Regions from separate parts of the Rahnella sp. 1L-D-7-B-C2 genome, predicted to be linked through region 3. Evidence: predicted binding sites of a transcription regulator. Region 3 holds the regulator's gene; each other region holds the start of a gene.
What was found. The regulator PurR, encoded in region 3, represses purine synthesis genes. The targets are predictions, from matches to a motif close to CANGCAAACGTTTGCNTG.
Positions count from the first base shown of each region.

Region 1: the regulator PurR is predicted to act here: its motif matches at 6,482-6,499, upstream of purE (5-(carboxyamino)imidazole ribonucleotide mutase).
Region 2: the regulator PurR is predicted to act here: its motif matches at 2,377-2,394, upstream of purM (phosphoribosylformylglycinamidine cyclo-ligase).
Region 4: the regulator PurR is predicted to act here: its motif matches at 5,117-5,134, upstream of glyA (serine hydroxymethyltransferase).

Region 1 covers NZ_JBXAVQ010000007.1:50,893-58,847, forward strand. The annotation lists gene AC0Z7K_RS13510 (PAS domain S-box protein) at 1-1,970, shown strand, start outside; gene alkA (DNA-3-methyladenine glycosylase 2) at 1,964-2,830, opposite strand; gene cysS (cysteine--tRNA ligase) at 2,909-4,300, opposite strand; gene ppiB (peptidylprolyl isomerase B) at 4,528-5,022, shown strand; gene lpxH (UDP-2,3-diacylglucosamine diphosphatase) at 5,049-5,771, shown strand; gene AC0Z7K_RS13535 (MiaE family protein) at 5,755-6,387, opposite strand; gene purE (5-(carboxyamino)imidazole ribonucleotide mutase) at 6,586-7,095, shown strand; gene purK (5-(carboxyamino)imidazole ribonucleotide synthase) at 7,092-7,955, shown strand, end outside.
Region 2 covers NZ_JBXAVQ010000007.1:32,959-40,913, reverse strand. The annotation lists gene speG (spermidine N1-acetyltransferase) at 1-379, opposite strand, end outside; gene purN (phosphoribosylglycinamide formyltransferase) at 601-1,239, opposite strand; gene purM (phosphoribosylformylglycinamidine cyclo-ligase) at 1,275-2,312, opposite strand; gene upp (uracil phosphoribosyltransferase) at 2,545-3,171, shown strand; gene uraA (uracil permease) at 3,254-4,546, shown strand; gene hda (DnaA inactivator Hda) at 4,724-5,431, shown strand; gene arsC (arsenate reductase (glutaredoxin)) at 5,480-5,836, opposite strand; gene bepA (beta-barrel assembly-enhancing protease) at 5,862-7,397, opposite strand; gene AC0Z7K_RS13440 (AI-2E family transporter) at 7,658-7,955, shown strand, end outside.
Region 3 covers NZ_JBXAVQ010000002.1:302,784-310,738, reverse strand. The annotation lists gene AC0Z7K_RS05050 (S6 family peptidase) at 1-1,539, opposite strand, end outside; gene purR (HTH-type transcriptional repressor PurR) at 1,913-2,938, opposite strand; gene cydH (cytochrome bd-I oxidase subunit CydH) at 3,272-3,361, shown strand; gene AC0Z7K_RS05035 (C40 family peptidase) at 3,528-4,442, opposite strand; gene AC0Z7K_RS05030 (Grx4 family monothiol glutaredoxin) at 4,905-5,252, shown strand; gene rnt (ribonuclease T) at 5,362-6,078, opposite strand; gene gloA (lactoylglutathione lyase) at 6,182-6,589, opposite strand; gene nemA (N-ethylmaleimide reductase) at 6,750-7,841, opposite strand.
Region 4 covers NZ_JBXAVQ010000013.1:32,906-40,860, forward strand. The annotation lists gene AC0Z7K_RS18160 (nickel/cobalt transporter) at 1-300, opposite strand, end outside; gene AC0Z7K_RS18165 (DUF1007 family protein) at 291-914, opposite strand; gene csiE (stationary phase inducible protein CsiE) at 1,144-2,439, shown strand; gene AC0Z7K_RS18175 (3-phenylpropionate MFS transporter) at 2,436-3,596, opposite strand; gene glyA (serine hydroxymethyltransferase) at 3,759-5,012, opposite strand; gene hmpA (NO-inducible flavohemoprotein) at 5,345-6,535, shown strand; gene glnB (nitrogen regulatory protein P-II) at 6,606-6,944, opposite strand; gene glrR (two-component system response regulator GlrR) at 7,101-7,955, opposite strand, start outside.

The sequences.
Region 1 (7,955 bases), on a different contig from region 3:
AGGCAGATTATCTGAAAACACTGTCGTTTCAGGAGATCACTCACCCGGAAGATTTAGGTAAAGATCTCGCTCTGCTCCAGCAGTTGTTAGACGACGATATTCAGAGCTACAACATGGAGAAACGTTACCTGTGCCGCAGCGGCGAAATGGTCTGGGTGCTGCTGGCGGTTTCTCTGGTGCGCGATGAGAACCAGAATCCGCTCTATTTCATCTCTCAGATTGAAGATATCACCGAGCTGAAACACACCGAAATCACCAATAAACGTCTGTCCGAAGCATTGCATGAAGAGAAAGAGCTGCTGCACATCACGCTCAATTCCATCAACGAGGCCGTGATTTCGACCGACCGGGATCTCAACATCACCTTTATGAATCCGGTCGCCGAGAAGATGACCGGCTGGAAAGAGTCTGAGGCGCAAGGGCAGCCGGTTGGCCTTATCGTACATATCACCAAAGGGCCGGAAGGGCCGTTGCTCGATAATTTGCAGCAGTTCGATATCAGCGAGAATCTGCACTCTTCGGTCGAGCAGTCTCTGGTATTGCACGGCCACGGCACCGGCCTGTTTGACGTTCAGCTGGCAGTATCGCCGTTGCGCACGCTGAAAGATGAACCGATCGGCATTGTGCTGGTCTTGCAGGACGTCAGCAAATCCCGTGAGCTGATGCGCAAACTCAGCTACAGCGCCTCGCATGATTTGCTCACCGGTTTAGCCAATCGCGGCAGTTTCGAAAAAAGCCTGAAAAAAGCCCTCAGCCTGACGGCGGTACAGCAGCAGGCGCACAGTCTGGCATTTATCGATCTCGACCGTTTCAAGGCTATAAACGATACGGCGGGCCACGCAGCAGGCGACGAATTACTGCGTCAAATCAGTACGCTGATGAAGGATCACATTCGCAACAGCGATCGTCTGGCGCGGCTGGGTGGCGATGAATTTGCGCTGATCCTTTTCGATTGTCCGCTGGATCAGGGGCTGAATACCCTTCAGCAGCTGGTCAATAAGATCAATGCGTACCAGTTTATCTGGGAAGATCAGATTTACCGCATCGGTGCCAGCGCCGGGCTCACGCTGATTAACAATGCCAATATCAGCGGCAGTGAGTACATGGCACAGGCTGATGTCGCCTGTTACACCGCCAAACATAACGGGCGCGGACGGGTTTTCACCTTTGAATCACGGCAAAAACTGCAACTTTCCTCGCACACGGCGCTGTTCCGCCCCGAAGACGTCACCCGTATTTTGAGTGAAAATCAGATAACCCTGCACTGCCGTGCGGCGTCGCCGCCCAAAACGCCGCTGTCGGTGTGCTTCTATCAGATGTCTTTACAGCTCGCGCTCCCCAATCAGATGGCGCAAACCGCCGATCTGTTCCTGCAGGCCGCTCATTTCTACGACATGATGCCGCAGGTTGATCGCTGGTTGTTACACCGCGTGCTGATCGATTACGGACAGGGCATCGCTAATAAAGGCATTTGCGTGGCGATCCCGGTGTCGACGGAAGGCTTGTTGCTGCCATCGCTGCGCGCTGATTTGCTGGAGATGCTCAATGAAACGCCGCTGCCAATGTCATCAATCAACCTGATGATTGACGACGCAGTCCTGCTAAAGCATCCAGATTTACGGGTGTTTATTGCACAAATCCGCCGTCGGGGCTGCAAAATTGTGGTGCAGAACATTGGTAAGAACATGGTGGAATTTAACCAGCTGCCGGCTGATACGGTGGATTACGTGCAGATCGACCCGAGCTTTATGGCGCAGATCCATTACAACCAGATGCATGAAGTACTGGTGACTATTTTGCACGGCAACACCCACCGGCTGAATGCTCAGACGCTGGCGGGACCGGCCGATATCACCGAGACGCTGGAGAAACTGACCGGGATCGGCATCGATCTGGTTGGCGGCGACACCATCGCCCCGGAAACCTCACTGGAAAAACTGCTCAACACCGGCTATTTCGGCATTCACTGAGGTGTGTCCGGCTGCCAGTCATGGTTGAACCATAAATGCAACGTGGCGTAAGTGCGCCACGGCTGCCAGATTTCGGCGTAGCGGGCAATTTTACCCGGCGTCATGCCCGGAAAACGCTGTTTGATCAGATAATCTCCACCAAGGAAAATATCCGGCGCTGACCATGCGCGCATCGCCACATAACTGGCGGTCCAGCTGCCAATGCCGGGCATCGCCAGCAGCATTTTGATTCCTTCCTGCGCATCGGTCATTTCATCAAGCGGCAACCGCCCCTCTTCCACCGCCTGCGCCAGCCCGATCAGACAGGCCGCGCGTTTCGCCTGCACGCCAATTCCGCGTAAATCGTCCACCGTCAGTTGCCCGAGGGTTGCCGGGGATGGGAATAGATGCGTCAGCGCCGCAAAGGGCGTCCTCACCGGTTCACCCCACTTTTGCGTCAGCCGCGTCGCCAGCGTCGCGGCCATTTTCACGCTGACCAGTTGTCCGAGGATCGCCCTGACCACCAGTTCAAAACGGTTCACACAGCCCGGCAATCTCAGCCCGATGGCATTTTCCGCCAGCGCCCCCAGCCCGGCGGCGATCTGCTCCGGTTCAGCATCCAGATCCAGCAACCGCCGCACGTGCTTCGCCACGTTATCCGCAACGGGTTCCAGCGACGGCGAGACCTCGAGTTCAACGCTGTTGAGATCAGGCAATGGTCGGATCCTGAACCAGCCGGTCAGACGTTCGCCCTTGTGCATTACCGCCAGCGTGCGCTGGTAGAATTCGCCGTCCTGCTGCTCAACGCCCAGCAAAGCGCGCGCGCCAAGAAAGGCTGTCATCCATTGCCAGTCATAGGGTGGCTGATAGGTCAGAAGCATGGTTGTCACAGGACGATCCTTATAAAAATGGCCCCCGGTTGGGAGCCATTGAGCGTAGCTGAAAAAACGGAGAAAGGACTACTTTCTGCGCCAGGTGGTGCCTGCCGCTCCATCTTCCAGAACGATACCCATTTCATTCAGACGGTCGCGCGCTTTATCCGCCATGCCCCAGTCTTTGCTGGCGCGGGCGTCGTTACGCTGTTTGATCAACGCTTCGATTTCAGCCACTTCGTCGTCGCTATCCGCCTGCGCACCAGATTTGAGGAACTGCTCCGGATCCTGCTCCAGCAAGCCGAGCACCGCCGCCAGTTGACGCAATTCTGCCGCCATGCCATTGGCCGCCGCCATGTCTTCCGTTTTCAGGCGGTTGATGTCACGCGCCATATCGAACAACACGGAATAGGCTTCCGGCGTGTTGAAATCGTCGTCCATCGCCGCACGGAAGCGGGCGACAAACGCCTGGCCACCGGCCGGAGTCGCACTGGCGTCGGTGCCGCGCAGTGCGGTGTACAGACGTTCCATCGAGGTTCGCGCCAGTTTCAGATTCTCTTCGCTGTAGTTGAGCTGGCTGCGGTAATGGCCGGACATCAGGAAGTAACGCACGCTTTCAGCATCGTAATATTTCAGCACGTCGCGCACGGTGAAGAAGTTATCCAGTGATTTTGACATCTTCTCACGGTCGATCATTACCATGCCGGAGTGCATCCAGGTATTCACATACGGGCCGTTGTGCGCGCAGCTTGACTGAGCGATTTCGTTTTCATGGTGCGGGAACATCAGGTCAGAACCGCCACCATGGATATCAAAATGATCGCCCAGCTGTTTGCAGTTCATCGCCGAACATTCGATGTGCCAGCCTGGACGGCCTTCGCCCCACGGGGACGTCCAGCTCGGTTCGCCCGGTTTGGACATTTTCCACAGCACGAAGTCCATCGGGTTGCGTTTCACATTCGCTTCAACTTCCACGCGCGCGCCGGCCTGCAGTTGATCCAGATCCTGACGGGACAGCAAACCGTAATCAGGATCGCTTTCCACCCAGAACATCACGTCGCCGTTCGACGCCACGTAAGCGTGGTTGCGATCGATAAGCTTTTGCACGATTTCGATGATTTCATCAATGTGCTGTGTGGCACGCGGTTCAGAATCCGGCGGCAGAATGTTCAGTGCAGCGAAATCATTGTGCATTTCGGCAATCATACGGTCGGTTAAGGCCGAAAAATGTTCGCCCTTCTCAGCGGCACGTTTGATGATCTTGTCGTCGATATCGGTAATGTTACGCACATATTTCAGGTCGTAACCGAGGTAACGCAGGTAGCGCGAAACCACGTCGAAAGATACAAAGGTGCGACCGTGGCCGATGTGACACAGGTCGTAAACAGTGATCCCACACACGTACATCCCGACTTTACCGGCATGAATTGGCTTGAATTCCTCTTTTTGGCGACTCAGGGTATTAAAAATCTTCAGCATCAGGCTATTCCGTGTGTTGGGCGTAGAAAATGATGGTTGTGCGCTTACGCGACACTCCGCCTCATAATATAACGAAAACGCCTTCACCGAAACGGCATAAGGCCGCAGGACGGGCTTTAGTCGTCACAAACCGTCTGCTTACGGCAACTTTTGAGTTATGGTATAAGAAAAGGCTATAGTAGCGACTCTTACTAAGAGCACACATCAACATAAGCAGGATGATTAATATGGTCACTTTCCACACCAACCACGGCGACATCGTAGTAAAAACTTTTGCTGACAAAGCGCCCGTTACGGTTGAAAACTTCCTGAACTATTGCCGTAAAGGCTTCTACGACAACACAATTTTCCACCGTGTTATCGACGGTTTCATGATCCAGGGCGGCGGTTTTGAGCCAGGCATGAACCAGAAAAATACTGATGCTCAGATTAAAAACGAAGCAGACAACGGCCTGAAAAACACCAAAGGCACCCTGGCGATGGCGCGTACCAACGATCCGCACTCTGCCACTGCACAGTTCTTCATCAACGTGACTGACAACGATTTCCTGAACCATAGCGGCAAAAACGCGCAAGGTTGGGGTTACTGCGTATTCGCAGAAGTGGTTGAAGGTCAGGACGTGGTTGATGCGATCAGAGCGGTAAAAACCGGTCGCAGCGGCATGCACCAGGACGTTCCAAAAGAAGATGTTGTGATCAAAAGCGTTACAGTCAGCGAATAACCGACGTTTATTAAGAACACGTCGGGATGACCACGTTTTTTATCGCAGATATTCATCTTTGCGCACAGGAACCGGCAATCACTGCCGGTTTTCTGCGTTTTTTACGCGAAGATGCGCCGCAGGCCGACGCGCTGTACATTCTCGGTGACTTATTCGAAGCCTGGATTGGTGACGATGATCCTGAGCCGTTGCATAAGCAAATCGCTGCGGCGTTAAACCACCTCCATCAGCAAGGCGTGCCCTGTTTCTTCATCCACGGCAACCGCGATTTTCTGCTCGGCAGACGTTTCGCGCGCGACAGCCTGATGACGCTTCTGCCGGAAAAGAAAGTCCTCGAACTCTATGGTCGCCGCGTGCTGATCCTGCACGGTGACACGCTGTGTACCGATGACGTCGCCTATCAGAACTTCCGCAAAAAAGTGCACAATCCGCTGATCCAAAAGCTGTTCCTGATGTTGCCGCTAAAATGGCGTCTGGGCATTGCCGCCAAAATGCGCGCCAACAGCAAAGCCTCAAATCAGGGAAAATCACTGGCAATTATGGATGTCAATCCTCAGGCGGTGGTCAGCGAAATGCAGGCGGCAGGCGTTGAATGGATGATTCACGGCCACACGCATCGCCCCGCAGTCCACGACGTGCCGCTCGGTGATAAAACCGGCCACCGCGTGGTATTGGGCGCATGGCACGAAGAAGGATCGATGGTCAAAGTGACTGCCGAAAACGTGGAGCTGGTCAGCTTCCCGTTTTGAGACCGCACACGGGTGTTCCGCTGTGAAAGCGGAACTGTTCATCCGGCGACAAAATTAACTCCGCTTCAATCCTCCCGAAAAATTCCACCCGATCGCTGATATCCGTGCCGGCATACTGCTCCGCCAGCGCCAGATAATCGGCGAAGTGCCGTGATTCCGAGCGCAAAAGTGACGTGTAAAAACGCGACAATGTGTCATCCAGATGTGGCGCGATTTTAGCGAAACGTTCGCAGGAACGCGCCTCGATGTAGGCACCGATAATCAGCCGGTCCACCAGAATATTCAGATCGTCGTGATGCCGGGTGTGTTTGATCATGCCGCTCGCATAGCGCGACGGCGAAAGCTGGGTGTAAGTGACGTTGCGCTTTTGCATGATTTCCACCACCTGCTCGAAGTGGTGCAGCTCTTCGCGTGCCAGCCGCGCGGCACAAAATAATAATTCGGTACGGTCGAGGTATTTGGTCATCAGGCTCATCGCCGTGGCCGCCGCCTTCTTTTCGCAGTTGGCGTGGTCAATCAGCATCACCGCCTGATTTTCCAGCGCAACATCCACCCACAGAGCCGGTGTTTCACAGTGCAGAAAATCATAAATCGGTGCCAGTAAAGCCTGCGTCATAAATCAGTTTCCCGTCGTGTGAGCTATCAATAGAGTGGATGGGATTATACAAATCTGCCGACAACTTCTCAGCAAAAAAGCGCGGTTCTGCGGCGACGCAACCGTTTTCCTTGCTTCATGAGCGTGATATCATTTGCGCCCTCTCCGCCAGAACCTGTCCTCTGGCGATGCTTGCATAATCACAGGAGCTATACAGACATGTCATCCAACGTTACCCCGGCAAAAATAGCCATCGTTATGGGGTCTAAAAGTGACTGGGCGACCATGCAGTTCGCCGCCGAAGTGCTCACAACGCTGAATATTCCTTTCCATGTCGATATCGTCTCCGCTCACCGCACGCCGGACAAATTGTTCACTTTCGCGGAACAAGCTTCGGCCAACGGGTTTGATGTAATCATCGCAGGCGCAGGCGGCGCGGCGCATCTTCCGGGCATGCTGGCCGCAAAAACGCTGGTACCCGTGCTGGGCGTGCCGGTGCAAAGTGCTGCGCTGAGCGGCATCGACAGCCTGTATTCCATCGTACAAATGCCGCGCGGCATTCCGGTGGGTACGCTGGCTATTGGCAAAGCAGGTGCTGCGAACGCCGCCCTGCTGGCCGCACAAATTCTGGCACTGCACGATACTCAAATCAGCAAAAACCTGGCCGCATGGCGCAAGGCACAAACCGATGAAGTCCTGAATAATCCGGATCCGCGGGAGGAAGCATGAAGCCCGTCTGCGTACTCGGAAACGGTCAGTTAGGCAGAATGCTGCGTCAGGCGGGCGAACCGCTGGGGATTGCCGTTTATCCGGTGGGTCTTGATGCCGAACCGGAAGCCGTGCCTTATCAGCAAAGCGTCATCACCGCCGAAATCGAACGCTGGCCGGAAACCGCGCTGACCCGCGAACTGGCGACGCACACCGCGTTCGTGAACCGCGACATTTTTCCGCGTCTGGCCGATCGCCTGACGCAAAAGCAGTTACTGGATAAGCTCAGTCTGGCCACCGCGCCGTGGCAGTTACTGGCTGATGCCGCCGAATGGCCGCAGGTTTTCTCAGAGCTCGGTGAACTGGCGATTGTAAAACGTCGCGTCGGCGGTTACGACGGCCGCGGCCAATGGCGTCTGCGTTCTGGCGAAGAAGCGGCATTGCCGAAAGACTGCTACGGCGAATGCATCGTTGAACAGGGCATCAATTTTTCCGGCGAAGTGTCGCTGGTCGGTGCGCGCGGTCACGATGGTAAAACTGTCTTTTATCCGCTCACCCACAACCTGCATCAGGACGGCATTCTGCGCACCAGCGTAGCGCTGCCGCAGCCCGACGTCGCCCTGCAACAGCAGGCGGAAAACATGTTGTCGGCAATTCTTAATGAACTCAATTATGTCGGCGTGATGGCGATGGAGTGTTTTGTGGTCAGCGAAGGTTTGTTGATCAACGAACTGGCCCCACGCGTACATAACAGCGGGCACTGGACGCAAAACGGCGCATCTTACAGCCAGTTTGAAATGCACCTGCGGGCGATCCTTGGCCTGCCACTGCCGAAACCTGTCGTCAGTACGCCGTCGGTGATGGTCAATCTGATTGGTACC
Region 2 (7,955 bases), on a different contig from region 3:
CTTTATCGACGATTAAATACAGTTTGTAGAGGTTAAGCACCGAGAAGGCATAATCCATCGCCAGGCGCACGGCGTCGCCTGCAAATCCTTTGCCCTGATGTTGCGGGTCAATGATTATCTGGAATTCTGCACGGCGGTGAATATGATTAATTTCCACCAGTTCGACAAGGCCGACCGGCCCGCCCTGGAATTCGATAATAAAGCGGCGTTCGCTTTGGTCATGGATATGTTTGTTATACAGATCGGTCAGTTCGACGAATGCCTCGTAAGGCTCTTCAAACCAATAACGCATGATGCTGGCGTTATTATCAAGACGGTGAACAAACGACAGGTCATCCTTTTCCAGGGGACGTAATCTGACGCTGTTATTGCTAAACATGGGGTGTTCCTCAAAAAATAAAGCCGTTTTACCTGAGGTAACCTTCTTGGAAATGAAATCTGAAACAACCGTGTTCCAGATGAAGGTCGGCGCACAAACGACGTTTAAACGTGCGCCGGGAACGCCATTATATCGGCTGAACTGTAAACAAGTGTCAAATGACAGGAAATAAAAAACCGGCACGAAGCCGGTTTATAGTGAAATCATCGCGCTTAAGCAGGTTAATCCGCTGCGTAACCCTGAACAGGGAGTGGATTGTTATCCAGCAATGCCCGATCGTTTTTCAGGGATAAACGGCCTTCAACGAACCAGCTGACCACCAGCGGATAGATATTGTGCTCCTGCGTTTGTACGCGGGCCACCAAATCATCTTCGCTGTCATCGCTAAATACCGGCACTTTGGCCTGCAAAATCACCGGGCCGCCATCGAGCTGCTCCGTCACAAAATGCACCGAGGTGCCGTGTTCCGTATCCTGATTTTCAATCGCCTGACGGTGAGTGTGCAAACCCGGATATTTCGGCAGCAGGGAAGGGTGGATGTTGATCATACGTCCGGCAAAGCGCTGAACGAAGTCGGCAGTCAGGATACGCATGTACCCCGCCAGCACGACCAGGTCCGGCTGGTACTCATCGAGAGCATCGGCCAGCGCGACGTCAAACGCCGCGCGGTCTTCGTAAGCTTTGACATCCAGCGCATGCGCTGCAATGTTTGCCAGTCGTGCACGTTCCAGACCGTAAGCGGCGGATTTGTTGCTGAAGACAGCGGTGATTTCTGCGTTAATTCGTCCCTGCTGGCAGGCATCAATCAGGGCCTGAAGATTACTGCCTTCGCCTGATACCAGAACCACAATCCTTTTCATATCGCTACCTGTCTTCAGTCAGTTGATTTACCGGATTACTCAATTACCACGCGTTCAGCGGAGTCAGAGGCTTTAACATAGCCAATTTTCCACGCTTTCTCGCCATTGTCATTGAGTAAAGCAATCGCCTGATCGGCGAGTTCTGCCGGAAGTGCCACGACCATGCCCACGCCACAGTTAAAGGTGCGGTACATTTCGTGACGGCTGACGTTACCGGTGGTCTGCAACCAGGTGAATACATCCGGCCACTGCCAGCTGGATTCGTTGATGATGACCTGGGTGTTGTCCGGCAGAACGCGTGGGATATTTTCCCAGAAGCCGCCACCGGTCAGATGTACGATGCCGTGAACATCAACGTTTTCGATAAGGTTCAGGATCGATTTCACATAAATCTTGGTCGGTGCCAGCAGGTGATCGGCAAGCGGTTTGCCTGCCAGATCGGTGGTTTCCGGATTAGTGTTGCTGACTTCGAGAATTTTGCGCACCAGAGAGTAGCCGTTGGAATGCGGGCCACTGGCGGCAAGACCGATCAGCACGTCGCCGTCAGCAACTTTACTGCCGTCGATAATTTCTGATTTTTCCACCACGCCGACGCAGAAACCTGCCACGTCATAATCTTCGCCGTGATACATACCCGGCATTTCAGCGGTCTCACCCCCGACTAACGCACAGCCAGACTGCTTGCAGCCTTCGGCGATACCGGTTATCACGCTGGCGGCGATATCGACGTCCAGTTTGCCGGTGGCGTAGTAATCGAGGAAGAACAGCGGTTCAGCACCCTGAACGATCAAATCGTTGACGCACATCGCGACCAGATCGATACCAATAGTATCGTGGCGTTTCAAATCCATCGCCAGACGCAGCTTGGTGCCAACGCCGTCGGTGCCCGAAACCAGTACGGGTTCACGGTATTTTTGCGGCAATGCGCAGAGGGCACCAAAACCGCCCAGTCCACCCATTACTTCAGGGCGGCGAGTCTGTTTTACTACACCTTTAATGCGATCTACCAATGCGTTACCGGCATCGATATCTACGCCTGCGTCTTTATAGCTGAGAGAGGTTTTGTCGGTCACTGCGAAGTCCCCACGGCGGTTTGGGTTGGTGGTTGAAGAATAAAGCGGGGCAATTCTAACAGCGCAGGCAAACGTTTGCGAGCGCCTTATGCGATGACGCTTTTTGGGCTGTCTATACTCTATCCGGGTTCCTGATGATCCAGATCAGGCAATTGGCTGTAGCATTGAAAAAAAATGGCGTTATAATCTCGCGATTTTTTTTTGCAGCTCAACCACCTTAGGAGAATAAACAATGAAGATCGTCGAGGTGAAACACCCGCTGGTGAAACACAAGCTGGGCCTGATGCGTGAGAACGACATCAGCACGAAACGTTTTCGCGAACTGGCTTCTGAGGTGGGAAGTCTGCTGACGTATGAAGCGACTGCCGATTTAGAAACTGAGAAAGTCACCATCGAAGGCTGGAACGGTCCGGTTGAAATCGATCAGATCAAGGGTAAGAAAATTACCGTTGTCCCTATCCTGCGTGCCGGTCTGGGCATGATGGAGGGTGTTCTGGAGCACGTACCGAGCGCGCGTATCAGCGTGGTGGGCGTGTACCGTGATGAAGAAACCCTGAAACCTGTACCCTATTTCCAGAAGCTGGTTTCTAATATCGAAGAACGTCTGGCATTGGTGGTTGACCCGATGCTGGCGACCGGTGGTTCAATGATCGCGACCATCGACCTGCTGAAAAAAGCCGGTTGCCAGAGCATTAAAGTGCTGGTGCTGGTGGCTGCACCGGAAGGGATTGCCGCGCTGGAAGCCGCGCACCCGGACGTTGAGCTGTACACCGCCTCCATCGATCAGGGGCTGAACGAAAAAGGCTACATCATCCCGGGACTCGGTGATGCGGGCGATAAGATATTTGGTACGAAATAAGCAATAGCCGACTGAGAAGTCGGCTTTTTTTTGATTTTTTTTTACTCGTCAAAGACAACATCATTTCACAGAGGATCAATCCATGACCCGTCGTGTCATTGGGGTAAGCGAACGTCCGCCTTTGCTGCAGACAATCCCCCTGAGTTTCCAGCATCTGTTTGCCATGTTTGGTGCCACCGTTCTGGTCCCCATTCTGTTCAAAATCAATCCGGCAACGGTGCTGCTGTTCAATGGCATAGGGACTTTGCTGTACTTATTTGTGTGTAAAGGGAAGATACCGGCTTATCTCGGTTCCAGTTTTGCGTTTATCTCACCGGTGCTGTTACTGCTGCCGATGGGTTATGAAGTGGCGCTGGGCGGATTTATCGCCTGCGGGCTATTGTTCTGTCTGGTGGCGCTGATCGTCAAGAAGGCCGGTATCGGCTGGATCAACGTGATGTTCCCGCCGGCGGCGATGGGCGCAATCGTTGCCGTCATCGGGCTGGAGCTGGCGGGCGTGGCGGCGAATATGGCCGGCCTACTGCCAGCCGATGGCGCACCGGTGGATTCTACTGCGGTTACCATTTCCGTCGTCACGTTGTCGGTGACCATTCTGGGTTCAGTGTTGTTCCGCGGTTTCCTGGCGATCATTCCGATCCTCATCGGTGTATTAGTCGGGTACGCGCTGTCGTTCTTTATGGGCGTGGTCGATGTGTCTGCCATCGCGAATGCGCACTGGTTTGCGCTGCCAACGTTCTACACCCCGCGCTTTGAGTGGGTGGCGATTTTGACCATTCTGCCTGCCGCGCTGGTGGTCATTGCTGAACACGTCGGGCATCTGGTGGTGACGGCAAACATCGTCAAAAAAGATCTGCTGCGCGATCCGGGCCTGCACCGTTCGATGCTGGCAAACGGCCTGTCCACCGTACTGTCTGGTTTCTTCGGCTCCACGCCGAACACCACTTACGGCGAAAATATCGGCGTGATGGCCATCACCAAGGTTTACAGCACCTGGGTGATTGGCGGTGCGGCGATTCTGGCGATCCTGCTGTCGTGCATCGGAAAATTAGCGGCGGCTATCCAGGCTGTGCCGGTGCCGGTGATGGGCGGTGTCTCCTTGCTGTTGTACGGCGTGATCGGCGCATCCGGTATCCGCGTGCTGATTGAATCGAAAGTCGATTACAACAAAGCGCAGAATCTGATCCTGACGGCGGTTATCCTGATCATCGGCGTCAGCGGTGCCAAGATCCACATCGGCGCGGCGGAGCTTAAGGGCATGGCGCTGGCGACCATCGTCGGCATCTTCCTCAGCCTGCTGTTTAAAGTGATTGAGATCTTCCGCGGTGAAGAAAAGATCATTGATATTGAAGACGAGCGGGAAAATCCGCCGGTCTGATCGGTGAATTTCAGCCAAAACACCTGACCGGCGGGCGCAGTGCTTTCCGGTCAGGTGCTCGGATCACAAGCGGTTGCACTCGGCACAGTTCAATTTGCTGCGGATCCTTGCTAGAATTCTGTCGTTCCTTTTTATTGACATGACAACATCTGCGGTCTTAATACCGCTTCGGTTGAGGTGCTTCTGAATACGCCGGCACAGCTTTCCCTGCCACTTTATCTTCCCGATGATGAAACCTTTGCCAGTTTTTATCCGGGTGAGAATCCCTCTCTGCTTTCTGCGATTCAGACCGCATTGCATCAGGAACACGGCACTTATATTTATTTCTGGTCACGCGAAGGCGGCGGCCGCAGCCATCTTCTTCACGCAGCCTGCGCAGAATTATCCCAGCGCGGCGAAGCCGTGGGTTACGTACCTTTAGACAAACGCGCCTATTTTGTGCCTGAAGTATTGGACGGCATGGAGCATCTTGCACTGGTCTGTATCGATAATATCGAAGGGATCGCCGGCGATGACGAATGGGAAGCCGCGGTTTTCCATCTGTATAACCGCATTCTTGAAACTGGCCGCACGCGTCTGTTTATTACCGGTGATCGTCCACCGCGTCAGCTGAATCTCAGCCTACCGGATCTGGCGTCACGTCTCGACTGGGGACAAATCTACAAACTTCAGCCGCTTTCCGACGAAGAGAAACTTCAGGCTTTGCAGCTGCGTGCGAAACTGCGCGGATTTGAACTGCCGGAAGACGTGGGGCGTTTCCTGCTCAAACGTCTGGATCGCGAAATGCGCACGCTGTTTATGACGCTCGATCAGCTCGACCGTGCTTCTATCACCGCGCAGCGTAAACTGACGATCCCGTTCGTGAAGGAAATTCTGGGGTTGTGATCGCAGGATGTCCGGGTTCGCATCACGAACCCGAACGGACGAGCGGAGTTACAAAATTTCTTTCACCTGTTCCGGCGGGCGCCCTAAACGGGCTTTGCCGTTGGCCAGCACGATCGGGCGTTCAATCAGCTTCGGATTTTCCGCCATTGCCTGCAACAGCTGCGCTTCGCTCAGACTTTTATCGGCCAGGCCGAGTTCCTTATAAATCTCTTCGCCTTTACGCATCAGCTGGCGCGCAGAGCTGAACCCCAGCTTTTTCAGTAAATCCTGCAACGTGGCAACCGTCGGCGGCGCTTCCAGATACAAAATCACCTGCGGTTCGATCCCGGCGTCTTCCAGCAATTTCAGCGTTTCGCGGCTCTTGGAGCAGCGCGGATTGTGATAAATCGCGACATCATGTGCCATAACGTTCTCCCTTAAAGATTCAAAATCAGCCTTTCTGATACTGACGGAAACGGCCCTGTAGCTGACGAAGCTGGTCGATACGCGCGTCGTAGCGGGCCTGTTCCAGACTGCCTAATTTCTGCAATGCGCTGGCGTTACTCAGCATTTCAATAGCCTGATCCAGACGTCCGATCAGCGCCATGCTTTCCGCGCGGGCGGCCAGCTCCTGTGCGCGTAAACCCTGTGCGGCAGACGCCTGCGACAGCAGATCCCAGCCGTTCGGATCGCCCGGATAGGTGAAGGTGTAGCGGTTAAGGATCTTACTGGCGTTAGCCGGCTTCGCGCCTTCGAGATAGGCATTCGCCAGATTGAGCTGAAGCACCGGATTAGAACTGGTGGCCGCACCGGCCTGCTCCAGACGGGCGATGGCCTGCGGTGCGCGTTTGCTCTCCAGATCGTTATCGGTGGAGAGATCCAGCAACCATTCATTGCCCGGATTCTGCACCATCAGCGGTTCCAGAATTGCCCGCGCCTGATCGTATTTCTTCGCTTTGTAAAATTGCAGCGCCTGACCGTATTTCGCCGCCAGCTGTTCGCGCACGTTGCCGTCGCTCAACTTTTGCAGATAATCATCGGTCAGCGGGAAACTTTCAGAACCGTACATTCCTAACATACGCACTTTCGCCATCAGGTATTTTTGCGAAGACTGTACGACAATGTGTGGCATCTGATTGGCACGGTTACGCACGTCGGCGAGACGGCTGTCGGGAAGAGGGTGCGTCAGCAACATTTCCGGTGGACGGGTAGAATAACTCGCCTGATCGGCCAGTTTTTGCAGGAACGCGGGCATTGCCTGCGGATCAAAGCCCGAGCGCTGGAGAACCTGCAAACCGATACGGTCGGCTTCCTGCTCGTTGCCCTGCGTGAAACTGATCATTCCTTGCTGCGTGCCGGCCAGCGTACCGGTCAGCGCTGCCATACCCATTTGCGGGCTGGCCATTGCCAGCAGGATCGAACCGAGCGCGCCGACCCAGGTCAGCGGCGCATTACGTTGCTGATCTTCCATCGCACGGGCCAGATGGCGCTGGGTAACGTGGGAGATTTCATGCGCCATAACCGAGGCTAGCTGGCTTTCGTTATCGGTGTAACGGAACAACGCCGAGTGAAGAACGACGTTACCGCCGAAGAAGGCGAAGGCGTTCAGCTCGTCATTATTGACGATGAAGAAATGGAACGGCGTGCGCACGGAATAGGCGTGTGCCACCAGACGCTGCCCCAGTTCATTGATGTACTGATTGAGCAGCGGATCGTTAATCAGTGGCGTACTGGCGCGCATCTGACGGACGTAAAAATCGCCCATCTGTAATTCCTGATTAATGCTCAGCGTGCCGCCCGCCGTGGTACCGATATCCGGTAACTGATCGCTCACCGGCGGTGCCAAAGGCGAGTTGGTGTTTTTGGAGGAAGAGGTCACCGGCGTTGACCAGAATGAACTGTCGTCAGCGCCTGCCGGGAAAATTGCACCAGTGAACAGACTGCCTAAACACAGGGCGATCACCGTTTTTTTCAACCGCATTACCATAAACATTTGCTTCCCAATAAGTGAACCGCACATCGATGAGCTTTAAGAGCTTTTATTTCATGAACTGGCGAAGTGAGCATTATTTTCTGGCGCTATTATTGGCGCTGAACTCTATAGTAGCTATCCTCGTGGGAGTTTAAAACACTCCGCTGTCTACAGTTGTGTGACAACGAATTTAAAAGATAGTTACTTGTGTCTGAGCGCGCAGGGAACGAACAGCGCAACCCAACAGGCAATACAAATCTCAGGAGCCTTCTCAGATGTTAGACATGTTATTACAGTGGTATCGTCGCCGCTTCACCGACCCGCAGGCCATTGCGCTGCTGGCGATCCTGGTCGCCGGTTTTTGTATTCTCTATTTTCTGAACGGTATTTTAGCACCGCTGCTGGTAGCGATTGTGCTGGCGTATTTACTGGAATGGCCGACCGTGCGCCTGCAACACATCGGGCTTTCACGCACGCTGGCAGTGAGCGTGGTGCTGCTATTGTTTGCAGGGATACTGATGTTAGGAATTCTGGTTATTGCGCCGGTAACGTGGCAGCAGGGCGTCAATCTGC
Region 3 (7,955 bases):
GGAGGTAGTGTTGTTTAGCGTCAACGTAGATTGTTCAGCATCGTTGGTGTTAGCGATAATCGCACCATCGTCATTATGATTTATGGTCGCGAAAGACATATCATAACCATTAAGGTCAAGAGTGCCCCCGCGCGAACCAAATTGAATCTTGTCACCGGTAATTTGGTTTTCTCCACCGAGTTGAACAACCGGACGGCCGCTGACCAGCGTAATGGTGGAAAATGCCTGACGCTTGTTGTTCTGGTCAGCTTGTTGGGCCAACACCACGGTACCGTCGCCGACTCGCAGTCCACCCTCATTAACGCCGGTGGCATTCACATACAGAGTACCTTCACCGATTTTATGCAGGTTATCGCCTTTAAGGCCGTTAACTTCCCAGTCAACCGTTTTATCAGCATCCACTTCGACACCACCACCAACCCATGTGGCATTAGCACCTGCCGCGGAGGCAACGCGGTAATCATTGGAAAATTGAAGCTTACCCGCGCCAAGATTTACGGAAGAATCCAGCACAAGCAGACCGCCTTCGCCATTGAAGCGAAGATCGTGTGTTGAGTTCAGCTCAGCATTGCTCGCCTGAGTGGGCAACGCATAGCTAACACCGTGCCATTGCCACTGAGAGCTCCCCTGAGTAATTGCCGTTTTCCCCCAGTGAATATCGCCGTCGGCAGCAATATCGTTGACATCAGGGTCAGTGTTTGCAGCAATTATTGACTCAAGATACGCAGTTTGCATGTAAGTTTCGTAGGACACATAATTGCCATATGGCATTGTTCCGCTGTGGCGGTCGTGAAGGCCTGCTAATTTCCATTGTTTATCCACACTGTCGTAGACATAAGTCGGACTTCCACTGTCACCGGATGTACCTGCAGTGGACAGTGGTGTTAGATTGGCGTCATTTGGGCCGGCGTTCGTCCAATAAAGCCATTGATCGTTTTCCATTGGGTTAACAACCGTTCCCCCTGATTTCCAGGCGTAAGAAATGGCTAACGAGTTTGCCTGCCCTGTGACAGGGTCAACCTGATATTGATGCCCTGTACCTACGCGTGCTAAATATTTATACCTTTCACGATCGCTTCTCAGTTCAGTCTGTGAAACATAAGGCACAGTAGCGGCATCAGTGACGACTTTATTCAGACGCGGGGATTGAAAATCTTGGGGCGTATCTGCGGGATATCCTGGATCATCATTTCTGGCAATAAATTTATAGCTGTAAGCGTATTTAGCGCCATTGCCGAACTTGCTCGATGTGAACTTGGTATTGTGCGCAACGCTGACGATATAGGACGGCGCTACGAGTGTTCCCGTGGCGTAATCATCCGTAGAACTGAAATCAGGCATTGGGAAATTCAATATGCCCGCAGATGTTCCATCCAGTTTAAACACTTCTATATTTTCTGCTCCGGGGGTATATTTACCTTTGTTTTCAGCGAAGTCCCGGTAGTCTTGTACCGAGACATCTTCACGCATTATTCCTGCATGAGTATTGAAAATAGCGCAAGAGATCAGTGTTGCGAGTAAACTTGGCTTCCATTCCATTAAATTTCCTTACTTCCTTTTAAAAGACGCAAGATATTAATTGAACCTTATTGGGAAGTGAAATTATAATTGTAAGGGCCTGTTCAGGCGGGTGGTATATAATACCTATTCATTTGAAATGTATAATGAAATATCACCTCAAAATGTTTTTTATATCATTTATGTTTTACAAATAACTCACGTGTATAATATTACGGTTAATTATCAATTGCGGTGAATTAATGCGCATGGCAAATGAATTCATATAATAATTAAAAGGGAAAACCTGATTTTCCTTAAACAACATTCACTTTAAATTAACGTGCTCGTAGCGAAATAACGCCTGCAAAGGCAGGCGCAATAAGGTATTAACATCAGTTATAACAGGCAAATATTAACGGCGATAGTCACGGTACGGCCCGTCAGCCACCGAGCGGCGTTCTACCAGTTTCGGATGTACCTCGATGGTCTGCGATTCTTCACGCTTACTGACGATGCGATCCAGCAACATCGTGAAGGCCATTTCGCCCAGGCGCTCTTTCGGCTGATGCACCGTGGTCAGCGCAGGTGAGAAGTAACGGGCATTGCGAACGTTATCATATCCGATAACGGAAATGTCCTGAGGAACGCGTAAACCAAACTCATCGGCTGCACAAATCGCGCCCATCGCCATGACGTCGCCGCCACAGAAAACGGCGGTCGGGCGTTGTTTTTGCATCAGGATTTTCTGCATCGCCTGGTAACCTGACTCAGGTTCGAAATCACCCTGAACTACCCATTCTTCACGCAAAGGAATATTGGCTTCCGTCAGCGCTTTCACAAAACCCTGAAAGCGGCCACCGCCGGTGTTACGCGCCAGCTGCCCTGGGATCACGCCGATATCGCGATGACCGCGTTCAATCAGATAGCGTCCGGCCATGTAACCACCTTCAAACGCATTATCGATAATGCTGTCGGTGAAGTTTTTACGCGCTTCGCCCCAGTCCATGACGACCATTGGGATTGACCGGTATTCTTCCAGCATGTTCAGCAGTTCATCAGGATATTCCGCACACATCACCAGCAAACCATCGACACGTTTTTGTGCCAGCATCGCCAGATATGCCTGTTGCTTATCCAGATTGTTGTGTGAATTACACAAAATCAACGTATAGCCTTTGGAGAAGCAACTGTTTTCCACGGCTTCAATCACTTCTGCAAAATAGGGCGCTTCGCTCGAGGTCGCCAGCAGGCCGATCGTTTTAGTGTTATTGACCTTCAGGCTGCGTGCGACGGCGCTTGGCGAGTAGTGCAAGTCTTTGATGGCCAGCAGAACCGCGGCTTTAGTGTCTTCGGCGACGAAACGTGTTTTATTGATGACGTGCGACACGGTTGTGGTGGAAACGCCAGCGCGCTTTGCGACATCTTTAATCGTTGCCATGTAAGGAATGACTCCTGAACTCACGTGTTTCAGCACGTTAGCATTATGTTAATCGTTTGCTTGCGTGGATTTCACTGCGAGCTAATAAAAAGGCAGTGAAATCGTTGGGTGAGTTCGTCAGAGTGAGGCGTAAAGCGCCCTCGGGAGAAATCGACCGGCACACAGGCGTGGTAACCGACAATTTTCTCTTATATTGCAGGAAAGTGGAAGTGTTATTGTAGGTTATCGGGCATGAATCAACGCGGGATTTTAGACGTGAAGTATGAGAAAATGCGTTGGCACACATTTAGTGTGGCTAAATGAAGCGCCACAATTGATCTGTAAGGGGGTTTTATGGACCGCAATCTAAAATTGTCATTAATCACCACGGTTTGCGCTTTGCTTGTGATTGTCGCTTTCAGCTTCACCGCAGTGATGAACTAAAAGACGCGCAAGTCAGGCAATAAAAAGGGCGATTACCTGTTACAGGAATCGCCCTTTTCAATTTTACGCAGTGACCTTTAGCGCCGATACTCTTCCCTGCAGAAACGCTTCGTTAAATGCTATTCAATGGCTGATTAGCGAAACTTCAGACTTAACGAACTGTTTATTATCGGATCGTTTTCGGGGTCATTACCCGACGTGCGCCTACGTAATGGTCTTGCCAGTAATCATCGCCCAGAGAGGTGATTTTGATGTCTTCACCGGTACGCGGTGACTGAATAAATTTGCCGTTGCCAACGTAAACCCCGACATGGTCCGCGGCTCCGCGGTTATTGATTCTAAAGAACACCAGATCGCCCGATTCCAGCTCGCCGCGTTTTACCGGCGCTGCGTCGCGCAGGTGGTACATTTCGTTGGCCGTGCGCGGCATCTTAATGCGAATCAAATCTTTGTACGCGTAATAAACTAAACCACTGCAATCGAATCCCGTATTAGGTGAGGTGCCACCCCAGCGATAAGGCTTGCCAACCTGATGCATCAGCTTTGTCATCGCCGTTTGCTGCGCATGTTGATAACGTTTCTTATGCGTCGCACTTAATGTAATCGGCTTACTGTCTTCTTCAACTAACTTTTTACCTTTGCGGTGTCGACCATAAGGTTCTTTCCTGCTGGCCTTTGTCGTGGTGTTTTTTGCCAGAGCCCGGGTTTTAGATTTCTTATCGGCTTTGCTTTCGGCCCGCGTGGTCTTGAGTGTTTTTTCTTTTTTGCTCTCAACGTGGGTTGCGGCCCGCGTCGTTTTTAGGGTTTTTTCTGACGAGGTTTTTCGCTTAACCAGCTCTGTGCTTTTGACTCTCTTCTTCGTATTCTTTTCGTGGCTCTGTTGTTCTTTAACCGGTGCCACTTTAGTTTTTTTAGTGGTTTTGGCCGCTACCGTTTTTCGCTTTCGGCGTTCTTCAGGGGTAACCTGATTAACGTGACTCTTTTTCTGATCGGCCGTAACGCGGGTCTGCGGTGAGGCCTGGGCTATATTCAAAAATAGCTGGGTAAAGAGCAGCACAAAAAGCGTGAACAGTAAGCGCATAGCTTCGTTACCATGAGTGGTTAGGTTAAACATCAGAGATGTCAGAGTATTGCCTAAAAGAACCAGACAAAACAGCACGAATTGCCTCGATTCTAGATCATATTGTGAGAAAAAGTTAATAGCTTTTTTTATGCTGAAATAAACGCCATTTTTAGTTAAAAAAATGACCACTTTTCAGTATGTTAATATTTGCGTGAAACCATGGTGAATTGCAAATCCGGTGTTAACCCGGCCGGCAAAAATGTTATTCTCCATGAATCTTTTATTTTGTGAGCCCTAACGCAGGCACCGAAAATAGTGAAATAAAATGCCAGTATTGAGAAAGACCCTGCAAAAAATGGCGTTTTTATCTGACTGCTGCCATCGTTACAATAGAGGGTAGTGTGATTCAGCACCGTTTTTGAGTGCTGCGCGTGAAGAGTAATGACCGTGACAGCCTGTACCGGCTTGAGGAAGCAAGAAATGACCACTCCAACTATTGAAAAAATTCAGAAGCAAGTTTCTGAAAACCCGATTCTGCTGTACATGAAAGGTTCTCCAAAACTGCCAAGCTGCGGTTTTTCTGCACAAGCTGTGCAGGCGTTGTCTGCCTGTGGCGAACGCTTCGCGTACGTTGATATCTTGCAGAACCCGGACATCCGCGCAGAAATGCCTAAGTTTGCCAACTGGCCAACGTTCCCACAACTGTGGGTGGATGGTGAACTGGTCGGCGGCTGCGACATCGTCATTGAGATGTATCAGCGCGGCGAACTGCAACAGCTGATCAAAGAAACGGCTGAGAAATATAAATCTTCTGAATCTGAAGAGTAATCAGCAGAAGTCATTGGCTGCCTGAGCGGTGGTGAATGAAAGTGAAAAGAGCGACATTGCGTCGCTCTTTTTGTTTTTATACTGGCAGGATTTGCACCGATTAAAACTGTTACTGCTGATTTTCTTCCGATGCGGTTTCATCTTCCAGCTCTTCGGCGTTCATCGCCAGGGGCCAGCCACCTAAACGTTTCCAGCGGTTCACCAGCTCACAGAACAGTTCTGCGGTGCGTTCGGTGTCATACAGGGCAGAATGCGCCTGACTGCTGTCGAAAACCATGCCCGCGCTGATACAGGCCTTTGCCAGCACGGTCTGCCCAAGAACCAGCCCGCTTAATGCGGCGGTATCAAACGTGGCAAAGGGATGGAACGGGTTACGTTTCAATCCGGCGCGTTCGGCAGCGGCCATCAGGAAGCTGTGATCGAAATTGGCGTTATGCGCCACGATGATCGCCCGGTTGCAATTCTGCTCTTTCATCCCTTTACGGATGACTTTGAATATCTCATGCAGAGCATCGTATTCACTGACCGCACCGCGCAGCGGATTGGTTGGGTCAATCCCGTTAAAAGCCAGCGCCTCGGGCACCAGAATGGAGCCTTCAAACGGCTCAACGTGGAAATGTACGGTCTCGTCGCTTTCCAGCCAGCCGTCTTCATCCATTTTCAGCGTGATTGCCGCAATTTCCAGCAGCGCATCAGTTTTGGCGTTAAATCCGGCAGTTTCTACGTCGATCACTACAGGATAAAAACCACGGAAACGGCCTTTCAGCGCGTTAATGTCACTATTCTCGGCCATTAGTTTCTTATCTTCATCGAATTCAGCGCACATTATGACAAATTTTGCCGCCACTTGCAGGCGTGAGGTAAACATTCGGCAATAAAGCGGGCAATAAAAAGGGCGCTTTCGCGCCCTGAAGCCAGTTAGCAACGTATCAGTTGCCCAGACCCTGACCTGCATGTTTGGATTCGATCAGCTCGATTTTATAACCGTCCGGATCTTCCACAAACGCAATAATGGTGGAGCCGCCTTTAACCGGGCCCGCCTCACGGGTGACTTTGCCACCGGCGTTGCGGATGTCGTCGCAGGTTTGTGCCACGTTATCGACGCCTAATGCGATGTGACCGTAGGCAGTGCCGAGGTCATAGCTGTCAACGCCCCAGTTGTAGGTCAGCTCGATGACTGCGCCTTCGCTTTCATCGGTGTAACCGACAAACGCCAGAGAATATTTGTATTCGGTATTTTCGCTGGTACGCAGCAAACGCATACCTAAAACGTCAGTGTAAAAGCTGATAGCACGTTGCAGATCGCCGACGCGAAGCATGGTATGGAGTAAACGCATAGGTTCCTCTTTTATTTGCAGGATGAGAATAATCAGGTTCAGCCTAACCGATAGAGGCGGTTTTGTCTGTAAAACACAGAACAGGTGTTGAAACTCTGAACAAAAAAAGGCGACCGGAGGGGATCGGTCGCCTGCTGGTGGAGACTACTGGTTTAAACGGTTACAGCGTTGGGTAATCCGTATAACCCTGAGCGTCGCCGCCGTAGAAGGTTTCTGGTTTTGGTTCATTAAGCGGGGCGTGAGATTTCAGACGCTCGACCAGATCCGGGTTTGCGATATAGCTGCGGCCAAAGGCAACGGCGTCGATATACCCTTTTTCGATCAGTTCTTCGCCTTTTTCCGCGGTGTAAGCACCGGCACCTACAATGACACCCTGATAATGCGTACGGATCACTTCACGCAATTCTGTGGTGTAAGGTTTGCCGCCGGCCCAGTCAGGTTCGGAAATATGCAGATAGGCCAGTTTGCGTTTGTTCAGTTCGTCCAGCAGATAGATGGCTGCCTGCACCTGATCTTCACCGTTATCCAGACCGTTGAACGGACCCAGTGGGGAAATGCGGATCCCCACGCGCTCTGCGCCGATTGCTTCAATCGCAGCATCAACCACTTCCAGCGTCAGGCGGGTACGGTTCTCGATGCTGCCGCCGTACTGGTCTTCACGCAAGTTAGAAGCCGGAGACATGAACTGGTGCAGCAGATAGCCGTGTGCCGCGTGCAGCTCAATGTAATCGAAACCGGCTTCTGCGGAATACACGGCGGACTGACGGAAATCATTGATGATACCTGGGATCTCACTCAGTTCCAGCGCACGCGGCGTCGGGCAGTCGACGCGGATAGCGTTGCCTTGCTCATCACGCAGGCTGGTGCGGGTGTTTGGGTTTACAGCGGATGCTGAAACTGGCGTCTGGTTATCTGGCTGAACACTGTTGTGTGAGATGCGGCCGGTGTGCCACAGCTGAACGGCGATGTGCCCGTTTTTATCATGAACACCCGCAACGATTTTCTTCCACGCAGCAACCTGTTCCGGCGTGTGCAAACCCGGGGCGCCCGCGTAACCTTTGGCCTGGAAGGAAACTTGCGTCGCTTCTGTGATGATAAGGCCGGAACTGTGGCGCTGTGCGTAATACTCGCCCATCAGCGGCGTCGGGATATCACCCGGTTCAATGCTGCGCAGGCGGGTCAGGGGAGCCATAAAGACGCGGTTCGGTAACGTGTTTTTACCGACAACAATCGGGGAGAAAAGCTTAGTCATTTCAGTAACTCCGAGGTTAATGGATCGATCGGTATGAGGTGAAGAAAAGGGCTCTGCATCATACGACCTTAGTTATATGGGTACTTTTTAACGTATCTGCCCCGCCTCTGACTA
Region 4 (7,955 bases), on a different contig from region 3:
GGCAAGATAGGTGGTGATGACGATTTTTCCGTGCCCCGGCCCGATGGCGTGGACAACGCCGTAAATCAGGCTAAAGCCCGCCAGTGTCAAACCCGCCCGCATCGGATTTTCTTTTACCTGGCGCAATAGCCCCGCCAGTTCCTGATGTAAATCCCGCTGCCACATAATGCTGCTGAGCAATATGCGCGGCCAGTAATGCATCAGCAGGAAACCGCCTGCCGCCAGCAGAATCAGAAAGACCGCCAGCGGCCACAGATCGCGCCAGGAAATCGTTTTCGACGACGTTGAGATCAATGACATTCCAGCGTGACCTTCTGAGCGAACTGCTGACCGAGATCCATGCTTTCCGGCGGCGCATCGGCTTTATCGAGCGACAGCGCGTAGCTTTGCAGCGAGGCATTTGGCTTTGGCGTAAACAGCACCAGCGTGCAGCGATTTTCCAGCGCCGGCGGCAAATGCAGCGCGGTTTTATCTTTGTAGGTCATATCGACAAAATAGGACGGGTCAAACGTCATAAACTCCATCGGTTTCCCGGTCAGTGGCTGAGGTCGGGCGAGCGGGAGAACAAACTCGAGCACCGCCTGATCGCCTTTTCGGGAAAGCTGATATTCACTCGGTAAGTCCAGATATTTCACCGGTTTTCCCTCACGATAAAAGTTGGTGAAATAATGCTGACTGAGCACGCGCGCCATCACTTCTGCTGCCAGCTTCTTCCAGATATCTGAACCGGTTTTGGCATTTTGCGCGTCATACAACAAATCTGCCGAGGTGATTTCATCCATCGTCCAGACCATTTTCAGACCGGTTAACGAAGTCTCGTCGGCGACCAGCGTAGTCTGCATATCAATAAAGCTGTGCGGGTGCGCAGACGCCGTGCCCGGCAGGCAAAAAAGCGCCAGCGCCAGCCAGCGCATACTGAGTCCTGAGAGCCTGTCCCTGGTTTTTTGCAACGTCACTCTCCTGTAAAGCATCATTAAATTGTTACTTAGTAACAGTATTTTGCTGTGCATTTAAGCGGTCGTCAAAAATATCTGTGATCTGAGTTGTAAGCCGGAGTAAAACCCGATGGCCGCGACCTGTCGCGGGCGGGCGGTTTGCTATGCTTGACTAATAATTTCAAGTGACACCATTACAGAAGGTGATATGACTCTGGATCCACAACCTGCTCCCGCGCTTTCCGCTTCGCAACGTCGCTGCCACGTGTTGCTGATGCTGTACGCGCCGCTGACGGCTGTGCAACTGGAGATTATCAGCGAAATCAACCGGGTTGACCTGCAAACGACGTGGGACGATCTGGCGGAAGTCACCTGCGAGATCCAGCGGATACACCGGCTGGACGTGCTGCAATACAGCGAAAAAGAGTGCCGCATTCAGGGTGACACCCTCGCCCAGCGCCTGTGTCTGTTTCAGGGATTACGCCGCACCCTGCGGATTTCCCCAGATTTTGTGCCGCGTCATTTTCTGCCCTGGTTACATATTGCGTTCGAAGGCCAGCCTTGCCCAAAGGTGGTACTGCGCACCGATATTCTGGGGATCATGATCGAAGATTGCGCCTCGCTGTTGCCGAAAGGGCTGAGCGAGCACGATTGCCAGCTGATACGCATTTGTTTGCAATATTGTCTGTGGCAGAACGGTGCATGGCAAAGCGCGCCGTCCAGCGGCCTACGGTTCACCGAACAACAGCGTCGGTGGCTGCGCGAAAAAGCGGAGTATCCGGCGGCGCGAACGCTGTTTACGCAGTTGCAAACCCTGAGTCACGGCCTGCTCGATGACAGCGAGTGTGAGTTTTTCACGCTGATGCTACGCATGCTGAAAACGCACAGCTACCAGAGTTCCGGCTCGACTGAAGATCGGAGATTGCTGCTGCAAATCGAAAATCTGGTGGCGCGCTTTCAGGATGTCGCTGGCATGAAGTTTAGCAGTCACGAAGGTCTGGTCGGCCAGCTTTTCGCCCATCTCGGCCCGGCCATCGAGCGCTGTCATTTCGGTATTGGTATCGACAATTTAATGCAGGAAGAAGTGAACCGGATGTATCCGCGTCTGGTACGAACCACCCGCGAAGCGCTGGAAGGGTTTGAGCAGGAATATCTGATTCAGCTCTCTGAAGATGAAATCGGGCTGGTCGCGATCACGTTTGGTGCCTGGCTGATGCAGGGTAATGCGTTGCAGGAAAAGCAGATCCTGTTACTGACGCACGATAATCCGGCGCTGGAAGAGGCGGTCGAGCAGCAAATCCGTGAGGCAACGCTGCTGCCGCTGAACATCAAATATCAGACGCTGGCTGATTTCTATAAATTCGGTGCTCCGAGCGGCGTGGCGATGATTGTCACCCCCTACGCCACCCGCAGCACCGACGCCGATCCGCTGGTGATCCACACCCAGCTGCCGCTGGCGAAAGAGCAGCGAAAACGTATTCGCTCGCTGCTCGAAGCGCCTTAACGGACAGGTGCGGCCGGTGCGGAAGGCGTGACTTTAGGGCGCAGGAAAATCGCCGGCACCGCCAGCAGTGCCATCACCCAGAACAATCCGGCATGCAGGTGTTCAAACAGGAAGCCGGACACCATCGTCATAATCGCCACCCCGCCGCCCATTGCCAGTGCAGAATACACCGACTGTAAGCGAATCACCTGATCGCGCGGCCGTGCTGCAATAAAACGCATTCCCGCCAGATGACAGACAGTGAACGTGCCGCAGTGCAGGATTTGAATCACAATCAGCCACGGCAGCGCGGTAAATTCGCCCATCAGCCCCCAGCGTACCACGCCGCACACCGCCGACAGCAGCAGCAGATCGCGCGCCGACCAGCGGCTGAACAGTTGTTTGCTAAAGGTAAACACCAGCACTTCCGCCACCACGCCAAGCGACCATAAATAGCCGATAGTCGTCGAAGAATAGCCGACGTCCTGCCAGTAGATGGCGCTGAAGCCGTAATAGGCTGCATGCGCCCCCTGCAACAATGTGACGCATAGCAGGAATCGCCAGACCGGCGTTTCGCCCAGCAGCGCTTTCCAGGTGATGGTCGCCGCGCCGCTCTGGCGCGGCTCCCCCACCGGCTTCACGCTCGGACGCAGTAACATCCCGAGCAGCATCGCCGCCACGCCTGCGGTCAGCGTGTATAAAATTGCGTTATGGCCGTAGACTTCTACCAGTTTTCCGGTCAGCGCCGAGCCAATCACAAACGCAATCGAGCCCCAGACGCGCACTTTGCCGTAATCCATATTGATCTGACGTTGCAGCGTGCCCGCCAGCGCGTCGGTCAGCGGCACCAGCGGCCCGAAGAACAGGCTGAAACCGGCGATGTTGATCATCAGCCACGCCCAGCCGTTGCCGAACCAGAAGCCGACGGCGAAAGCCAGTGTGAGCAAGGCCAGAATGCGCAGCCCGGTTATCAAATGAGAGGGGTCTTTGATGGAAGGAGAAATGATTAACGTGCCAAGGAAGCGTGCGACTAATCCTGCGCCGAGCAGCAGGCCGATATTTTCGGAAGAAATCCCCTCGCCTTTAAGCCATAACCCCCAGAAGGGAAGAAAAATACCGTAACTGAAAAAATAGGTGAAATAACTGAGTGACAGCCAGCGTGTGGAACGCAATTCCATAGATCCTCCGGTGTGAGGCCAATACTTTGACAGAGCTCACAATCGCTAGCAATCCGCAAACCTCTCCATAACAAAAGAATGTCTGCCAGCTCACAAATTCTGATTCATACGTATAAAAAAACCCGCCGAAGCGGGTTTTAGCACCTGACGGTTACCGCAATATTATGCGTAAACCGGGAAGCGTGCACAGATGTCGAGAACTTTGTTTTTCACGCGCTCGATAGTTGCTTCATCGTTCACGTTGTCCAGCACGTCACAGATCCAGCCAGCCAGTTCACGGACTTCGGCTTCTTTGAAGCCGCGACGGGTCACAGCCGGAGTACCGATGCGTACGCCAGAAGTCACAAACGGGCTCTTCGGATCGTTTGGTACGCTGTTTTTGTTCACGGTGATGTTGGCGCGACCCAGAGCGGCATCAGCTTCTTTACCGGTCAGGTTTTTGTCAACCAGATCCATCAGGAACAAGTGGTTGTGCGTACCGCCGGAAACCACTTTGTAACCACGTTCCAGAACCACGGCAACCATCGCCTGTGCGTTTTTCGCCACCTGCTGTTGGTAGACCTTGAATTCAGGTTCCATCGCTTCTTTCAGTGCTACCGCTTTCCCGGCAATCACGTGCATCAGCGGGCCGCCCTGACCACCAGGGAAGACGGCGGAGTTCAGTTTTTTATAGAACTCTTCGCTGCCGCCTTTCGCCAGGATCAGACCACCGCGTGGGCCAGCCAGCGTTTTGTGTGTGGTTGTGGTGACGATGTGCGCGTGTGGAAGCGGATTAGGGTAAACGCCTGCGGCGATAAGACCAGCAACGTGTGCCATGTCGACGAAGAAATAGGCACCAACGCTGTCAGCGATTTCACGCATTTTGGCCCAGTCAACGACACCTGAGAACGCGGAGAAGCCCCCGATGATCATTTTGGGTTTGTGCGCTTCGGCCTGACGTTTCACATCTTCGTAGTCGATATCGCCACTTTCGTCGATACCGTAAGGCACCACGTTGTACAGTTTACCGGACAGGTTTGCCGGTGAGCCGTGCGTCAGGTGACCGCCGTGACCGAGGTTCATCCCCAGAATGGTGTCGCCCGGTTGTAACAGTGCGGTGTAAACCGCAAAGTTCGCCTGTGAGCCGGAGTGTGGCTGAACGTTAGCGAAATCAGCACCGAACAATTCTTTTGCACGGTCGATAGCCAGTTGTTCAACGATATCGACGTACTCACAGCCGCCGTAATAGCGTTTGCCAGGGTAACCTTCGGCATATTTGTTGGTCAGCTGCGAGCCCTGAGCTTGCATAACACGCGGGCTGGTGTAGTTTTCTGACGCAATCAGCTCGATATGTTCTTCCTGACGAACAACTTCTTTTTCCATTGCTGCCCACAGCTCAGCATCATAATCGGCAATGTTCATTTCACGCTTTAACATCCGCATCTCCTGACTCAACAAACTAAAAATAAACGCCCCTCACGGGTTCTGCGCCACAGTGTAAATGTTTAAGCGGGCTTCGGATAGGGGCTGTTTGAGGTTTTTAGGCAAACGATTGGCTCCAGATACAGCAAGGCTTTGATCTGCGAACCTCTGTCCATAATCAAGGGAGTTTTATTCACATGATCATGTACAAATTTCAGCTTTGTGAGCCATCCCTCACCCGATAATAGACCTACTCCTTTAGGGGGGTTTACAGAAATTGTGGGTTTATATAAGATGCATTTAAAATGCATGTTATAGAGTTAAATCAAAATGACACGGAGTTCACTATGCTAGATGCCCAGACTATCGCAACCGTTAAATCCACAATTCCCTTGCTTGCCGCGACCGGCCCGAAGCTCACCACGCACTTCTATGATCGTATGTTCGCCCATAATCCTGAGCTGAAAGACATCTTCAATATGAGCAATCAGCGCAATGGCGATCAGCGTCAGGCGCTGTTTGACGCCATCTGCGCTTATGCCGCCAACATCGAAAATCTCGCCGCACTGCTGCCTGCGGTAGAACGTATTGCGCAGAAGCACACCAGTTTCACTATCAGCCCGGAACAGTACAACATTGTTGGTACACATCTGCTGGCGACGCTCGATGAAATGTTCAGCCCGGGTCAGGAAGTGCTGGATGCGTGGGGCAAAGCCTACGGGGTGCTGGCGAACGTGTTCATCAACCGTGAAGCAGAAATCTATCAGGATAGCGCTGAGAAAACCGGAGGATGGAGCGGCACTCGTGAATTCCGTATCGCCGAGAAACATCCGCAAAGCAGTCTGATTACCTCTTTCCTGCTCGAACCGGTCGATGGCCAGCCGGTAGCTGACTTCCAGCCGGGGCAATATCTGGCGGTGTATATCCGCGACGCCTCGCTGGAGAATCAGGAAATTCGTCAGTATTCCCTGACGCAGGCACCAAACAGAAAAAACTATCGTATCGCGGTGAAACGCGAAGATCAGGGCGCGGTATCGAACTTCCTGCACAACCACGCTCAGCCTGGTGACATCATCCACCTCGCCGCACCGCACGGTGATTTCTTCATGGATATTGGCGAAACCACGCCGGTCGCGCTGATTTCTGCCGGTGTCGGCCAGACGCCGATGCTGGGAATGCTGAATACACTGGCGCTGCGCGGGCATAACGCCTCTGTCCAGTGGCTGCACGCTGCCGAAAACGGCGCAGTTCATGCTTTCGCCGGTGAAGTGAAAAGTGCCGGTGCGCGACTGCCGCTGCTGGAAAACCACGTCTGGTATAACCAGCCGCAGGAAAGTGATCTCCCGGGCGAAGATTTCCAGTATCGGGGACTGATGGATTTAAGCAAAGTCAGCGCGCAACTGGCCGATCCGGCAATGCATTTTTACCTGTGCGGCCCGGTCGGGTTCATGCAATTCGCCGCGAAACAGTTGCTGGCGATGAACATCAGCGAAGACAGAATTCACTATGAATGTTTCGGCCCGCACAAAGTGATCTGAATCTGAAAGGCTTTAAAGCAAAAAGGCTGACGCAATGTCAGCCTTTTTCGTTTCTGCTCCGTACGGCGGATCAGATCGCTTCTTCGTCCTGCTCGCCGGTACGGATACGTACCACACGCGCCACGTCAAACACGAAGATTTTACCGTCGCCGATTTTACCGGTCTGCGCGGTAGTCATGATGGTTTCCACGCAGGTATCCACGATGTCATCCGCCACCACAATTTCGATTTTCACTTTTGGCAGGAAATCGACCATGTATTCAGCACCACGGTACAGCTCGGTGTGACCTTTCTGACGGCCAAAACCTTTCACTTCGGTGACGGTCATCCCGGTAATCCCGACTTCTGCCAGTGCTTCACGGACGTCGTCGAGTTTGAATGGCTTAATAATCGCATCGATCTTTTTCATGGCGGACCCTTATTATCATTCGTTTGCTCTCCGCCTTCCTGAGCGGCAGCATGGTTCACAATCTGGCTTCGCAGGCGCGTGGCGTACGAAGGGGCTAAAGGTATCATAGTTCAGGGGCGGGGATGTACCCGATGGCGCTGATATTCTTTACAGTCTTTACTCTTTAAAATCGGTCGCTTCCAGTTCGTGGCGCGACAGCAATTTATAGAACTCGGTGCGGTTACGCCCGGCGATACGCGCCGCCTGTGTGACGTTACCTTTGGTGATCTGTAAAAGTTTACGCAGATAATTCAGCTCGAACTGATTACGCGCATCGGCAAATGTCGGCAATGCGGTGTTCTCCCCCTCAAGCGCCTGCTGAACCAGCGCTTCACTGATCACCGGCGCAGAGGTGAGCGCGACACATTGCTCGATCACGTTCACCAACTGACGCACGTTCCCCGGCCAGCTGGCCGCCATCAGGCGTCTCAGAGCATCGGTGGAAAAACTGCGCACAAACGGCTTGTGCCGCTGCGCCGAGATGCGCAGCAAATGGTTGGCGAGCAGCGGAATGTCTTCCGCCCTTTCACTGAGCGTCGGTAATTTCAGGCTGACGACATTCAGACGGTAAAACAAATCTTCGCGAAACTCGCCCTTCTCCATCGCTTTCGGTAAATCACGATGGGTGGCAGAGATAATGCGGACATCGACATCAATATCACGATTGCTGCCGAGCGGGCGCACTTTGCGCTCCTGCAATACGCGCAGCAATTTCACCTGTAATGACAGCGGCATATCACCAATTTCATCAAGAAATAACGTCCCGCCGGTTGCCGCCTGAAACAGCCCTTCCCGGCTGCTGACCGCCCCGGTAAACGCGCCTTTGGCATGGCCGAACAACTCGGATTCCAGCAGCTGTTCCGGCAGCGCACCACAGTTGATGGCGATAAACGCTTTCTTACCGCGCGGGCTGGCACCGTGGATCGCCTGCGCCAGCACTTCTTTTCCGGTGCCGCTCTGGCCGTTGATCAG